3 regions of the Streptomyces sp. NPDC037203 genome follow, and region 1 is predicted to be linked to each of the others. Evidence: riboswitches for the same ligand, from Rfam matches in the RefSeq annotation. Region 1 holds a riboswitch; each other region holds the start of a gene.
The links. Region 1 has a riboswitch for cobalamin ahead of ACZ7EC_RS22020 (ribonucleoside-diphosphate reductase subunit alpha). Riboswitches for the same ligand answer to the same signal wherever they lie in the genome.
Positions count from the first base shown of each region.

Region 2: linked by a shared signal. The riboswitch ahead of metE (5-methyltetrahydropteroyltriglutamate--homocysteine S-methyltransferase) and the one ahead of ACZ7EC_RS22020 (ribonucleoside-diphosphate reductase subunit alpha) in region 1 are both predicted to bind cobalamin.
Region 3: linked by a shared signal. The riboswitch ahead of nicT (Nickel transporter NicT) and the one ahead of ACZ7EC_RS22020 (ribonucleoside-diphosphate reductase subunit alpha) in region 1 are both predicted to bind cobalamin.

Region 1 covers NZ_JBVJUC010000008.1:69,786-74,043, forward strand. The annotation lists gene ACZ7EC_RS22020 (ribonucleoside-diphosphate reductase subunit alpha) at 1-1,680, opposite strand, end outside; cobalamin riboswitch at 1,805-1,939, opposite strand; gene ACZ7EC_RS22025 (GNAT family N-acetyltransferase) at 1,982-2,488, opposite strand; gene mctP (monocarboxylate uptake permease MctP) at 2,570-4,198, opposite strand; gene ACZ7EC_RS22035 (DUF3311 domain-containing protein) at 4,195-4,258, opposite strand, start outside.
Region 2 covers NZ_JBVJUC010000001.1:782,396-786,653, reverse strand. The annotation lists gene metE (5-methyltetrahydropteroyltriglutamate--homocysteine S-methyltransferase) at 1-2,279, opposite strand, end outside; cobalamin riboswitch at 2,447-2,644, opposite strand; gene ACZ7EC_RS03270 (formyltransferase family protein) at 3,163-3,858, opposite strand; gene ACZ7EC_RS03265 (cytochrome P450) at 3,855-4,258, opposite strand, start outside.
Region 3 covers NZ_JBVJUC010000001.1:196,012-200,269, forward strand. The annotation lists gene ACZ7EC_RS00915 (GlsB/YeaQ/YmgE family stress response membrane protein) at 250-513, shown strand; gene ACZ7EC_RS00920 (hypothetical protein) at 976-1,185, shown strand; gene nicT (Nickel transporter NicT) at 1,293-2,384, opposite strand; cobalamin riboswitch at 2,413-2,615, opposite strand; gene ACZ7EC_RS00930 (FAD-dependent oxidoreductase) at 2,774-4,009, opposite strand; gene ACZ7EC_RS00935 (TetR/AcrR family transcriptional regulator) at 4,146-4,258, shown strand, end outside.

The DNA of each region.
Region 1 (4,258 bases):
CCAGGCCGGCAGCGGGCCGGTGCGCTCGGCGAGGTCGGCGGACGCCTCGTACGCGGCGAGCATGATCCGCTCGGCGATCCGGGTGGACAGCGCCTTCGCCTCGGGCGAGTCGAAGGGCAGCCGCAGCTTGAAGAAGACGTCCTGGAGGCCCATCGCGCCGAGGCCCACCGGGCGCCACCTGGCGTTGGAGCGGCCCGCCTGCTCGGTCGGGTAGAAGTTGATGTCCACCACGCGGTCGAGGAAGGTGACGGCCGTGCGGACGGTCTCGTCGAGCCGCTCCCAGTCGATGTCACCGTCGGCCACGAACGCGCCGAGGTTGACGGAGCCCAGGTTGCAGACGGCCGTCTCGCCGTCGTTGGTGACCTCCAGGATCTCCGTGCAGAGGTTGGAGGAGTGGATGACCTGGCCCGGCTCGGCGGTCTGGTTTGCGGTGCGGTTGGCGGCGTCCTTGAACGTCATCCAGCCCTGGCCGGTCTGCGCGAGGGTGCGCATCATGCGGCCGTACAGCTCACGGGCCGGCATGGTCTTCCTCGCCAGGCCCTTGCGCTCCGCCGCGCGGTAGGCGGCGTCGAACTCCGCGCCGTACAGGTCCACCAGCTCGGGTACGTCCGCCGGGGAGAACAGCGACCACTGCTCGTCGGCGTTGACCCGGCGCATGAACTCGTCCGGCACCCAGTGCGCCAGGTTCAGGTTGTGCGTACGGCGCGCGTCCTCACCGGTGTTGTCCCGCAGCTCCAGGAACTCCTCGATGTCGGAGTGCCAGGTCTCCAGGTACACCGCCGCCGCGCCCTTGCGCCGGCCGCCCTGGTTCACCGCGGCCACCGAGGCGTCCAGGGTCTTCAGGAACGGCACGATGCCGTTGGAGTGCCCGTTGGTGCCGCGGATCAGCGAACCGCGGGCGCGGATACGGGAGTACGACAGACCGATGCCGCCCGCGTGCTTGGAGAGCCGGGCGACCTGGTGGTAGCGGTCGTAGATGGAGTCCAGCTCGTCCAGCGGGGAGTCGAGGAGGTAGCAGGACGACATCTGGGGGTGCCGGGTGCCGGAGTTGAACAGCGTGGGGGAGGAGGGCAGGTAGTCGAGCCGGCTCATCAGCCGGTACAGCGCGGCCACCTCGTCCACGGAGCGCGCCGAGTCGTCCTCGGCGAGGCCGGCGGCGACGCGCAGCATGAAGTGCTGGGGTGTCTCGATGACCTGGCGGGTGATCGGGTGGCGCAGCAGGTAGCGGCTGTGCAGGGTGCGCAGGCCGAAGTAGCCGAAGCGGTCGTCGGCGGCCCGGTCGACGAGCTGGTCCAGCCGGGCGGCGTGCACGCGCACGAACTCGGCGGTCCGGTCGGCGATGAGCCCCTCGCGGTGCCCGACGGCGACCGACTCGGTGAAGGACGTCACGCCCTGCGAGGCGGCCTCGGCGCGGATGGAGAGGGTCAGCAGCCGGGCGGCGAGCCGCGAGTACGCCGGGTCCTCGGAGATCAGGCCGGCCGCGGCCTCGGTCGCGAGCTCGCGCAGCTCCGCCTCGTCGGCGTGGGCCGAGCGGCCGCGCAGCGCGGCGGCCGCGACCCGGCCGGGGTCGGCGTCGGGGAGGTCCCCGGTCAGCTCGGTCAGGGTCCGCAGCAGTGCGGCACCGGGACCGTCGTTCTCCAGGCCCTTGGCTGAAGCCGGTTCGGCTGGCGCGATGGTCACGTGGGGCTCTCCCTCGCTCGGCACGGGGCCTGGCGGAGGGCAGGGGGCAGCCACGAGCGCACACGGCGTCGCGTCCACCGGCCCACTCCACGAGGCCCGGACGTCTCAGAGCACCCGGTCCGGTGGGCCGGGTGCGCTGCCGGCAGGTCCTCGGACTGACTCCTGTGCGCGGATACGCACAAGTACACCGTTGCGGGACAGTTCCGGATTCGCACCGGATTCCCCTGCGACGACAGCGACCATGAGCATACATCTAGTGCCGGGCTGCCGTGTCACCCCCAGATGTTGTGTCGCCCTGGTGTCAGAGCGTCAACTTGTAGGTGATGAGGGTGACGTCGTCCAGCTCCGGGGCGGGGTTCCAGTCCCGCTCGGGCGTGCGCACGAACCCGAGACGTTCGTAGAGCCGGTGGGCGCTGTGCATGGTGCGCTGGCTGGAGAGGACGACGGACGAGCACCCCGCGGTGCCCCGAGCACGGTCGACACAGGCGCGCACGAGGGCTTCGCCGGTGCCCCTGCCACGTGCCTCGCGCCGCACTGCCAGCGCCCGGATCTCGGCCTCCGTGGGCCGCGCGATGTCGGCGACGGGGCCGCCCGAGGGGACGAAGGTCACGCCGCCGGCAAGGCGGTCCCCCAGCACGGCGACGAGGATCTCGGCGGAGGCGGCTCGCGCGGCCACGTCCTTGAGTACGGGGAGGTACGGGTCGCTCTCGCCGAAGTCGAGGTGGCCGTCGAGGAGGTAGGCCTCGGCCGTGAGCTCGCCGAGTTCGTCGTACTCGGCCGGGTCGGCGGGGCGGATGCGGATGTCCATGCAGGCGAGTGTGCACGGCAACGGGCCGCCGGAGCAGGTGCTTTCCGGCGGCCCGTGGGCGGTTGTCGTGTGCGGAGACGGTCAGTGGCTGGTGCCCGCCGTGGCCGGCGGCAGCTCCACCTGGACGCCCGGATCGCCCGCGTCCGCCGTGTAGTCCTCGGGACGGGTCTCGTCGATGCCCTCGGGGGCCTTCACGGCCTTCAGGACGACGGTCAGCACGACCGTGACGAGGACGTTGAGCACGAACGCCGTCATGCCGATGTAGCCGATCTGGCCGATGCCCGGAATGTCGTCGGCGGAGCCGCCGAAGTGCTTCTGGGTGGGGGAGGCGACACCGTACGCGGCGAGGGTGCCGTAGACCATGCCGACCGCCCAGCCCGCGAGCAGCGCCCAGCGGTGGAACCAGCGGGTGAACAGGCCGCCGACCAGGGCCGGGAAGGTCTGCAGGATCCAGATGCCGCCGAGCAGCTGGAAGTTGATGGCGACCGTCTTGTCCATGCCGAGCACGAAGACCAGCGCGCCGACCTTCACCAGCAGCGACACGAACTTGGAGACCTGCGCCTCCTGCTTCGGCGTGGCGTCCGGCTTGATGAAGTCCTTGTAGATGTTGCGGGTGAACAGGTTCGCCGCCGCGATCGACATGATCGCCGCCGGCACCAGCGCGCCGATGCCGATCGCCGCGAACGCCACACCGGTGAACCAGTCCGGGAACATGTCCTCGAACAGCTGCGGGATCGCCAGCTGCCCGTTGGTGACCTTCACCCCGGCCGCGATCGCCATGAAGCCCAGCAGCGCCAGCAGGCCCAGCATCAGGGAGTACAGCGGCAGGATCGTGGTGTTGCGGCGGATCACGTTGCGGCTCTTGGAGGAGAGCGTCGCGGTGATCGAGTGCGGGTACATGAACAGCGCGAGCGCGGAACCGAGCGCCAGCGTGGCGTACGTCCACTGCCCGGCGGGCGGCGGCGCGAGCGCCCCGCGCGGCTTGCCGGTGGCCGGGTTGACCTGGCTGAACGCGTGGGCCGCCTTGGCGAAGACGTCGTCGAACCCGCCCAGCTTGATCGGTATGTAGATGATCGCGACCAGGATCACGAGGTAGATCAGCGCGTCCTTGACGAAGGCGATCAGCGCGGGCGCCCGCAGGCCCGAGGAGTAGGTGTACGCCGCGAGCACCGCGAACGCGATCAGCAGCGGCAGGTCCTTCACGAACGCGTTGGTGTCGTCGCCGCCGCCGACGCCCATCACGTCCAGCACCGCCTGGATGCCGACGAGCTGGAGCGCGATGTACGGCATCGTCGCCAGGATGCCGGTCACCGCCACCGCGAGCGACAGCCCCTTCGAGCCGAACCGGCCGCGCACGAAGTCGGAGGTGGTGACGTACCCGTGGCGGTGCGAGACCGACCACAGCCGCGGCAGGAAGGTGAAGATCAGCGGGTACACCAGGATCGTGTACGGCACCGCGAAGAAGCCGGACGCGCCCGCCGCGTAGACCGCCGCCGGTACGGCCACGAAGGTGTACGCCGTGTACAGGTCGCCGCCGAGCAGGAACCAGGTGATCCAGGTGCCGAACGACCGGCCGCCCAGGCCCCATTCGTCCAGCGTGTGCTCGTTCTCGGCGCGGCGCCAGCGCGCGGCGAGGAAGCCCAGGACCGTGACGGCCAGGAAGAAGAAGATGAAGACGCCGAGCGCGACGCCGTTGACTCCGGTCTTCACTGCGCGGCACCCCCCTGCGCGGCACGGCGGGAGCGCTGGTCGTGCTGCCAGAGCTTGTAC
Region 2 (4,258 bases), on a different contig from region 1:
GCGACCAGGTTCTCCAGGGCGGCGCGGGTCTCCGGCCAGCCGCGGGTCTTCAGGCCGCAGTCGGGGTTGACCCACAGCCGCTCCGCCGGGATGGCCCTGAGCCCCGTGCGCAGCAGGGCGGCTGCCTCCCCGGCGCTCGGGACGCGCGGGGAGTGGATGTCGTGGACGCCGGGACCGGCCTCGCGCGGATAGCCGTGGGCGGCCAGCTCGCGGGCGACCTGCATACGGGAGCGGGCCGCCTCCAGGCTGATCACATCGGCGTCGAGATCGTCGATGGCCCCCACGATGTCGCCGAACTCCGCGTAGCACATGTGGGTGTGGATCTGGGTGTCCGGGCGCACCCCGCAGGTGCTCAGCCGGAACGCCTCGGTCGCCCAGTCCAGGTATCCGGGCCGGTCGGCGGCGCGCAGCGGCAGCGTCTCGCGCAGCGCGGGCTCGTCCACCTGGATGACCGAAGTCCCCGCCCGCTCCAGGTCGTTCACCTCGTCCCGCAGGGCGAGTGCCACCTGCCGCGCGGTGTCGGCGAGGGGCTGGTCGTCGCGGACGAAGGACCAGGCGAGCATGGTGACCGGACCGGTGAGCATCCCCTTGACCGGGCGGTCGGTGAGCGACTGGGCGTACGACGTCCAGCGCACCGTCATCGGCTCGGGGCGCGAGATGTCGCCGGCCAGGATCGGCGGCCGGACGTACCTGGTGCCGTACGACTGGACCCAGCCGTGCCGGGTGGCGACGTAGCCGGTGAGCTGTTCGGCGAAGTACTGCACCATGTCGTTGCGCTCGGCCTCGCCGTGCACCAGGACGTCCAGTCCCGCCTTCTCCTGGAAGCCGATCACCTCGCGGATCTCGGCGCGGATGCGCTCCTCGTACCCGGCGGTGTCGATCCGCCCGGCCCTCAAGTCGGCTCGGGCGGCGCGCAGTTCACCGGTCTGCGGGAACGATCCGATCGTCGTCGTGGGCAGCAGGGGCAGCCCGAGCCGGGCCCGCTGGGCGGCGGTGCGCTCGGCGTAGGGCTGCGAGCGGCGGGCGTCGGCCCCGGTGACGGCGGCCGCGCGGGCGCGCACGGCCGGGTCGTGGGTGAGGCGGGAGGAGGCCCGTGCGGCGAGGTCGGCCCGGTTGGCGGACAGCTCGGCGGCGATGGCGCCGGTGCCGAGCGTGAGCCCCTTGGCGAGGGTCGTGAGCTCCGCCGTCTTCTGCTCGGCGAAGGCGAGCCAGCGCCGGATCTGCGGGTCGATGTCGTGCTCGGCGGTCGCGTCGAGGGGGACGTGCAGCAGGGAGCAGGAGGCCGCGACGTCCACCCGGTCGGCGAGCCCGAGCAGGGTGCCGAGGGTGGCCAGGGCTTTCTCCAGGTCGGCGACCCAGATGTTGCGGCCGTCGACGACGCCCGCGACCAGGCGTTTGCCGGGCAGCCCGCCGACGGCGGCCAGCGCGTCCAGGTTCCGCGCGGCGGCCCCGGTGAAGTCCAGGGCCAGGCCCTCCACCGGCGCCTTCGCGAGCACCGGAAGGGCCTCGCCGAGCCGGTCGAAGTAGGACGCGACCAGCAGCTTCGGCCGGTCGGTGAGGGCGCCGAGGTCGCGGTAGGCGCGCTCGGCGGCGTTCAGCTCCGCCGGGGTGCGGTCCTGTACGAGGGCGGGCTCGTCGAGCTGCACCCAGTCGGCGCCGGCCGCGCGCAGGTCGGCGAGGACCTCGGCGTACACCGGCAGCAGCCGGTCCAGCAGGGTCAGCGGCTCGAAGTCCGCGGGGACGCCGGGCGCGGGCTTGGCCAGCAGCAGATAGGTCACCGGGCCCACCAGGACGGGACGGGCCGCCGCCCCGAGGGCGAGGGCCTCGGTCAGCTCGGCGACCTGCTTGCCGGAGTCGGCCGCGAAGACCGTGTCCGGACCCAACTCGGGCACCAGATAGTGGTAGTTGGTGTCGAACCACTTGGTCATCTCCAGCGGCGCCACCTCCTGGGTGCCGCGCGCCATCGCGAAGTATCCGTCCAGCGGGTCGGCGGCGACGGCCGCCCGGTGCCGGTCGGGGATCGCGCCGACCATGACGGTGGTGTCCAGGACGTGGTCGTAGTACGAGAAGTCGCCGGTCGGCACCTCGTGCAGGCCGGCCGCGGCGAGCCGGCGCCAGGCGGTGGCCCGCAACCCGGTTGCGGTGGAGCGCAGTTCGGCGGCGGTGACGCGGCCCTTCCAGTAGCCTTCGATCGCCTTCTTCAGTTCCCGGCCGGCCCCCTGGCGGGGGTAGCCGTACACGGTGGCCCGTGCTGCCGCGGTCGCGGACTCGGTGGTCACGGAGATCTCCTTCGCGAGATGAATCCCTGAGATCCCGACGGCGGGACGAGAGCGCGAAGGGGTGACGGACCGTACGGCACGGCAGCGCGGCCGTCCGCTCGGTCATGTTCGCCGACCCGCCCTCGAGGTCACCGGGATGTCCGCGCACGGGACGTCCCGCGCACGGGCAGATGGCAGGTCTTCGGACTCGCGGGCACGTCCTCAGGACACGAGGACACCTACTGGCCGTCGCTTCCCAGACCCTGTTCACCGGGTCCAGTGCGTATGACGGCGGTCGTTCCCGCTCACCGCTGCGGGGCAGTCCCGGATTCCCACCGGGTTCCCTCTTGCGACGCTCCCGCCTGGCGGACGGGGCGAACCAGCTGCACCGGCCACCCTACGGGGCGCAGAGCGCGCGTGGTGGATCACGTCCGGCATCCGGATGCCGATTCGAGACAGATTCGAGGCCGGGTCGGCTCTCGTCCGCCGGGCTCTGTGCCCCGCGGTGCGGCGGCACACGCCGGGGGATCGCGGCCGAGGTGCCGGTGTACGGCGAGGCGGGAAGCGCCGCACACGCGCTTCCCGCCCTTGACTTCCCGCGGCCGCCCGAACCGTCCGCGTGCGCACCGCGCAGAAACACCGCCGGTCGCCGTACGTGTCGACGGCCAAGGCGAGCGCGCAGTTCCGGGCCCTGGCCGCCGGTTTCGCCGGGTCCTCGGCCGTTGGCTTCGTCCGGTTCCTGGCCGTTGGCTTCGTCCGGTCCTCGGCCCCCGGCCTCGCCCGCTCCCGGCCGACGCTTCGACCCCGGCGCGCGCCTCGTCGCCGCCGTCTCCTCCCCGGCCCCCGCTCGGGCAGCCCGCGACCGGATCGTCACCGGTCGGCAACGCGGGCGGCGGTCCGCCGATCACTGCGCGTGGAGCGCCCACCTGCTGCCGTCGACGGTCTCCGAGCCCGGCAGCGCGATCAGTTCGGGCTTGAACAGCGGCGGCGCGCCCATCGCGGGCTCCCAGGTCGCCAGCTTCTCGTCCTGGGGGACCTCGATGCGGCGGCCCTTGGCGAGATCGGTGACCACTCGCACCAGCAACCGCACGCCGAGCGGGGCGAGATGCTCGCGCCACAGGGACTCCGCGGTCGAGCCCGGCGGCACGAACAGGTGCTCCTGCGCGGCGATCGGGCCCCCGTCGGTGCGCTCGGTGAGGTGGTAGACGCTGCCGCCCGTCACCTTGTCGCCGTCGCGGATCGTCCACCGGATCGCGTCCCGCCCGCGGTGCAGCGGCAGCAGACTGGGGTGGTAGCCGATGGCCGCGACGGCGGCACGGGCACGCGTCTGGCGGCCGATGAAGGCGTGCGAGTGCGCGGCGACGATCAGGTCCACCCCGTCCGGGACATGCCGCGCGCGCAGCTCGGCCGAATCCGTCCAGGGCACGCCCCTCGGATACGCCCACGCCCGCAGCCGGTCCCAGGACAGCGCGCTCGCCTCGTCGCTGTGCCCCTTGCGCAGCCGGGGGGCGGCCACGCCCGCGATCCGGTGCCCTTCCTCCTCCAGGGCGTCCGCGACCTGCACCGCGAACGCCCCCTGTCCCGAAAGGTAGATGTTCACTTCGTTGCCGCCTCCTTCATCGAGCGGGGGTCGGGCCGAAACCGCACCGGCAGCGTGGAGAACCCGGTCAGGAAGTTCGACCGGATGCGCAGCGCCTCGCCGGTCTGCTCGAAGCCGCTGGTGAAGTCCCGTAGTGCCAGAAGCAGTTCGGCAATCTCCACCCTGGCCAGGTAGGAGCCGAGGCAGAAGTGCGGGCCGTAGCCGAAGGCCAGGTGCTTGTTCGGGGTGCGGCCGAGGTCGAACTCGCCGGGACGGTCGAAGACCCGCTCGTCCCGGTTGCCGGAGGCGTGCCAGAGCGTGACGATCTCGCCGGGCCGCAGCCGGACCCCGTGCACCTCGGTCTCGCGGACCACGGTGCGGCCGAAGTGCAGGGTCGGGGACGCCCAGCGCAGCACCTCGT
Region 3 (4,258 bases), on a different contig from region 1:
GGTCTGCGCCGCCGCGGGCTCCCCGCGTACGGCACGTGACGTGCTCGTGCGGGGGTTTTGGCCGGCATCCGGGTGCAGGTCGCATGGGAACCACTCTCCGGGGCGTCCGCGCTTGTGGGGGCAGTGTGAGGAGTCTCCCCGCACCCGGCGCTGAAACGGCCCTGCATAGGCCGGGCCATGCGGGATATGCGGGAGTACGTGGGAGCCCCGGCCCTGGGGCGCCGCAGCGCAACGGAAGGAACGAACCTCGTGGGCATCATCGCCTGGATCCTGATCGGCCTCATCGCGGGCGCCATCGCGAAGGCACTGACCCCCGGCAAGGACCCGGGCGGCTGCCTGGTGACGATGCTGATCGGCATCGTGGGCGGGCTGCTCGGCGGCTGGCTGGGCAAGGTGATCTTCGGCGTCCACTCGATCAACGGCTTCTTCAGCCTCTCGACCTGGATCGCCGCGATCGTGGGTTCCGTGATCGTACTGCTGCTCTACCGCGTGCTGACGGGACGCTCGCGCTGACCGCGCGTGCAGGAGGCGGCCCCCGCGGGGGCCGCCTCTTTTGTGTGAGCGGGTGGTCTTCGTGCGGCGGGTCCCCGTGCAGGTGCCCAAGGTCGTCCCGGCGGGATCAGCGGGCCGGCGCGGGGCAGCGGGCCCGGCGGCACGGTCGGCCCCATGTGCGCGGCACCCGGTCCTGGCGGGTGCCCCGCATCCCATGACGTCTTCATGGAGCCGACCGAACCGTCCGGGTTCCGGGCGCACGTCCCGTCGCACCGGCCGTCCCACGTGGGCCGGGTGCACGCTGCTGCCGCTTCTCGTCATCACCGCTCAGGGCGACAACCTGGCCGGGGACGGCTGCAGCGGGATGCCGCTCGTCCACGTGCCCACCGGCGTCAGCTCACCGTGCGGGCCCACGAAGCGGGGACCGATGTGACCGGTGTGAGGGGGGAGTTGGGCCTGAGCACCGTCAACGGTGATGACACCGTGCAGGACTCGAGCACGGAGGGGGCCCGCCAGCGCCTGGTGGCCCGTGGCGGGTCCGTCCGCGCGGTCGGCCTGGCGGCGCGTGGCGTGGCCGCCGGGACGGTCGACGGCGATGTCGGCCTGCGGTGCGCGAACTCGCCCGGCACGCTCGACGGCGTGACCCGCAACGGGTCGGTGGGGGTGACCCTACTGGCGGGCGCCCCTCAGTAACGGCCGCTCCCCCGCGGGCATTCCGGCCGCCGGTACCGGCTGGCTCTGCGCACCGTCAACGGCGGCACCGGGGTCCGCGGCGGCTGAGGCTCCCACCCCGACGGTGGTCAGCCACCATCGCCGAGCCGGGCGGCCCACCTCTGCTCCACCCTGGCCAGCCGCCAGTACGCCAGCGCCGCCGCCCACACGACCACGAACAGGCCGACGATGACGTACCCCACGTTGTCCAGGTCCAGCCCGGCGATCCAGCCGGTCACCGCGTCGCTCAGATCGAGCTTCTGGTGCAGCACCCCGACCAGTTCGATGGTGCCGATCAGGAAGGCGACGGCGATGGACAGGCCGGTGATGGTGAGGTTGTAGAACACCTTGCGCACCGGGTTGGAGAACGCCCACTGGTAGGCGAAGTTCATGAAGGTGCCGTCGAGCGTGTCGAACAGGCTCATCCCCGCCGCGAACAGCAGCGGCAGGCACAGGATCGCGTACCACGGAAGCCCGGCCGCGGCACCGCTGCCCGCCATCACCATCAGGGTGACCTCGGTCGCGGTGTCGAAGCCGAGACCGAACAGGAAGCCCAGCGGGAACATCTGACCGGGCCGGGTGATCGACTTGGTGACGCGGCCCAGGAAGCGGTTCATGAACCCCCGCGAATCCAGGTGCTGTTCGAGGGCGGCCTCGTCGTACGTGCCCGCTCGCATCGCGCGGAAGACCCGCAGGATGCCGGCGAGCGCCACGAGGTTGAGCGCCGCGATGAGGTAGAGGAAGGTCCCGGAGACGGTGGTGCCGACGACACCGAGGGTCTGGTGGGTGCGGGAGTCGTCGTCGAGCAGGGTGCCGGCGAGCTGTGCGCCTCCCGCGACCAGGGCCGCCAGGACGACCACCACGCTGGAGTGGCCGAGCGCGAACCAGAAGCCGACCGACACCGGCCGCTTGCCGTCGGCCATCAGCTTGCGGGTGGTGTTGTCGATCGCGGCGATGTGATCGGCGTCGAAGGCGTGCCGCATGCCCAGCGTGTACGCGGTCACCCCGAGACCGATCCCGAACGCCTTGGATCCGACCTCGTAGTGCCCCGGTACGACCAGCAGGAACAGGATGCCGAACGCGACGACGTGCAGGGCGGCGATCACCGTCAGCAGTCCGGCGGTACGGACGGTGTCCTCGCGCCGCCAACGAAAACGGGTCGACTCTGTGGGCAGGGTCATACGGTCACGCTCCAGCACCTCGTGGATCTCTTCGTGAAGTGCCGTGGCCGGTCTCCTGGCTTACGGGTGTGTGCGTGTCCGTCCCGGCCTTCCCGTCCGCCGGGCGGCGGACAGTGACCATGCACAACTGGGACGGATACTCCCCGATCACAGTGGCGAGGGCCGCTCCGGTCTGAACCCCGCGAAGGGTTGTCACCGGTCTTCCCGAACACCACGGCCCGCCCACCGTAGGACCGACCACCCACTGCCGCCCAGCCGTACGGTCGTTCAGGTATCCAAGATCACATCTTCGCGCTGGATCGACACCGTCTTCCGGCACGCCCTGACGGTGCGGCGAAGGCGGACATTTTGCCCAACCTTCATCGCGCGCGGGAGTGCCGGACGGGCGTTCAGGCGCCGGTGTGCTCGGCCGCCCGCCGAGCGCGTTCACGCCGGTAGGACTCCGCGCGGGCGAGGTAGTCCCGGTGTTCCAGCTCGGGGTCCGGCGGCAGGTCCGGCTCGTCGGTGGTGGCGAAGAACTGGACCAGGGCCTCGTTCGAGTCCACGGCCAGATCTCCGGAGCGGGCGAACATGCCCGACTCGTGGCGGGCGACGGCCTCGTCCAGGGTGGCGGCCGGGTCGGGGCCGACCGCGCGGCTGACGGCGTGCGCGAGTTCCGCGCCGTCCAGCATCGCGAGATTGGCGCCGTGGCCGCCGAAGGGCGCCATCAGGTGGGCCGCGTCGCCGATCAGGGTGACGCCGGGGACGTGTTCCCAGGTGAGCGGCGCGGGCAGCGCCCAGAAGGCCCGCGGCACGTAGTCGCCGTCATTGCGGACGATCAGCGCGCGCATGGCCTGCGACCAATGCCCGAACTCCCGTACGAGATGGGCGCGGACGCTCTCCCGGTCGGTGAGGTCCACGCCCGCTCCGACATGCCAGTCCGGTGCGGCCCGGAACGCGATGTAACCGCGGACCACGCCGTCGCCGTTGCGCTGGAGGATCACCGCGCGGCCGTCGTTGTCGTTGGCGAACATGTGGCCGGCGCCGACGATCTCGGCGACCTCGGGGTGGCGCGAGTCGACCTCGTCGTACCGGGCGTCCAGGAAGCAGACTCCGAGGTGCCGCGGGGTGGCGTCGCTGACGAGGGGACGGACCTTGGACCACGCCCCGTCGGCGCCGATCACCAGGTCGGCCTCCGCGCCGGTGCCGTCCGCGAACTCCATGCGGTGGCGGCCGTCGCCGAGCGGGGTCACGCCGACGAGCCGGTGGCCCCAGCGGACGGTGCCGGGCCGCAGGTGGTCGTGGATCATGCGGCGCAGCCGGCCGCGGTCGATCTCCGGCGCGGCCACGTCGCCGGGCCGGGGGGTGAACTCCGCCAGCACCGTGCCGTGGTGGTCGCGGCGGGTACTGGCCTGCCCCTCCGGCCGGGCCTCCGCCATGAAGGTGTCCAGCAGCCCGGCGTCCTCGAGGGCGATCTGTCCGGAGTCGGCGTGCAGGTCGAGCGTGCCGCCGGTGTCGCGGGAGTCCACGGCGCAGTCGGCGTCGTACACGGTGACCTCGATGCCGTGCCCTTGCAGGACGCGGGCACAGGTCAGTCCGGCGGGCCCGCCGCCGATCACGCAGATCCGGGGTGTGCTGTTCGTCATCGGGACCTCTTCCTCGGGTGGCGCGGGTCGCGAACGCGTCGCGACAGCACCCTCCTGGGTGCAACCGCTAAAAAAGCGTAACAGGTCAACTTTCTAATCGAGTCCACGAACGGGGTAGAGTGTCGGCGTGACCGAGATGGGGCGCCGAGAGCGCAAGAAGGCAGCCACCCGCCAGGCCCTCGCGGACGCGGCACTGCGCCTGTTCTCCGAGCGGGGCTACGACGAGGTCGGGGTGCGCGAGATCGCCGA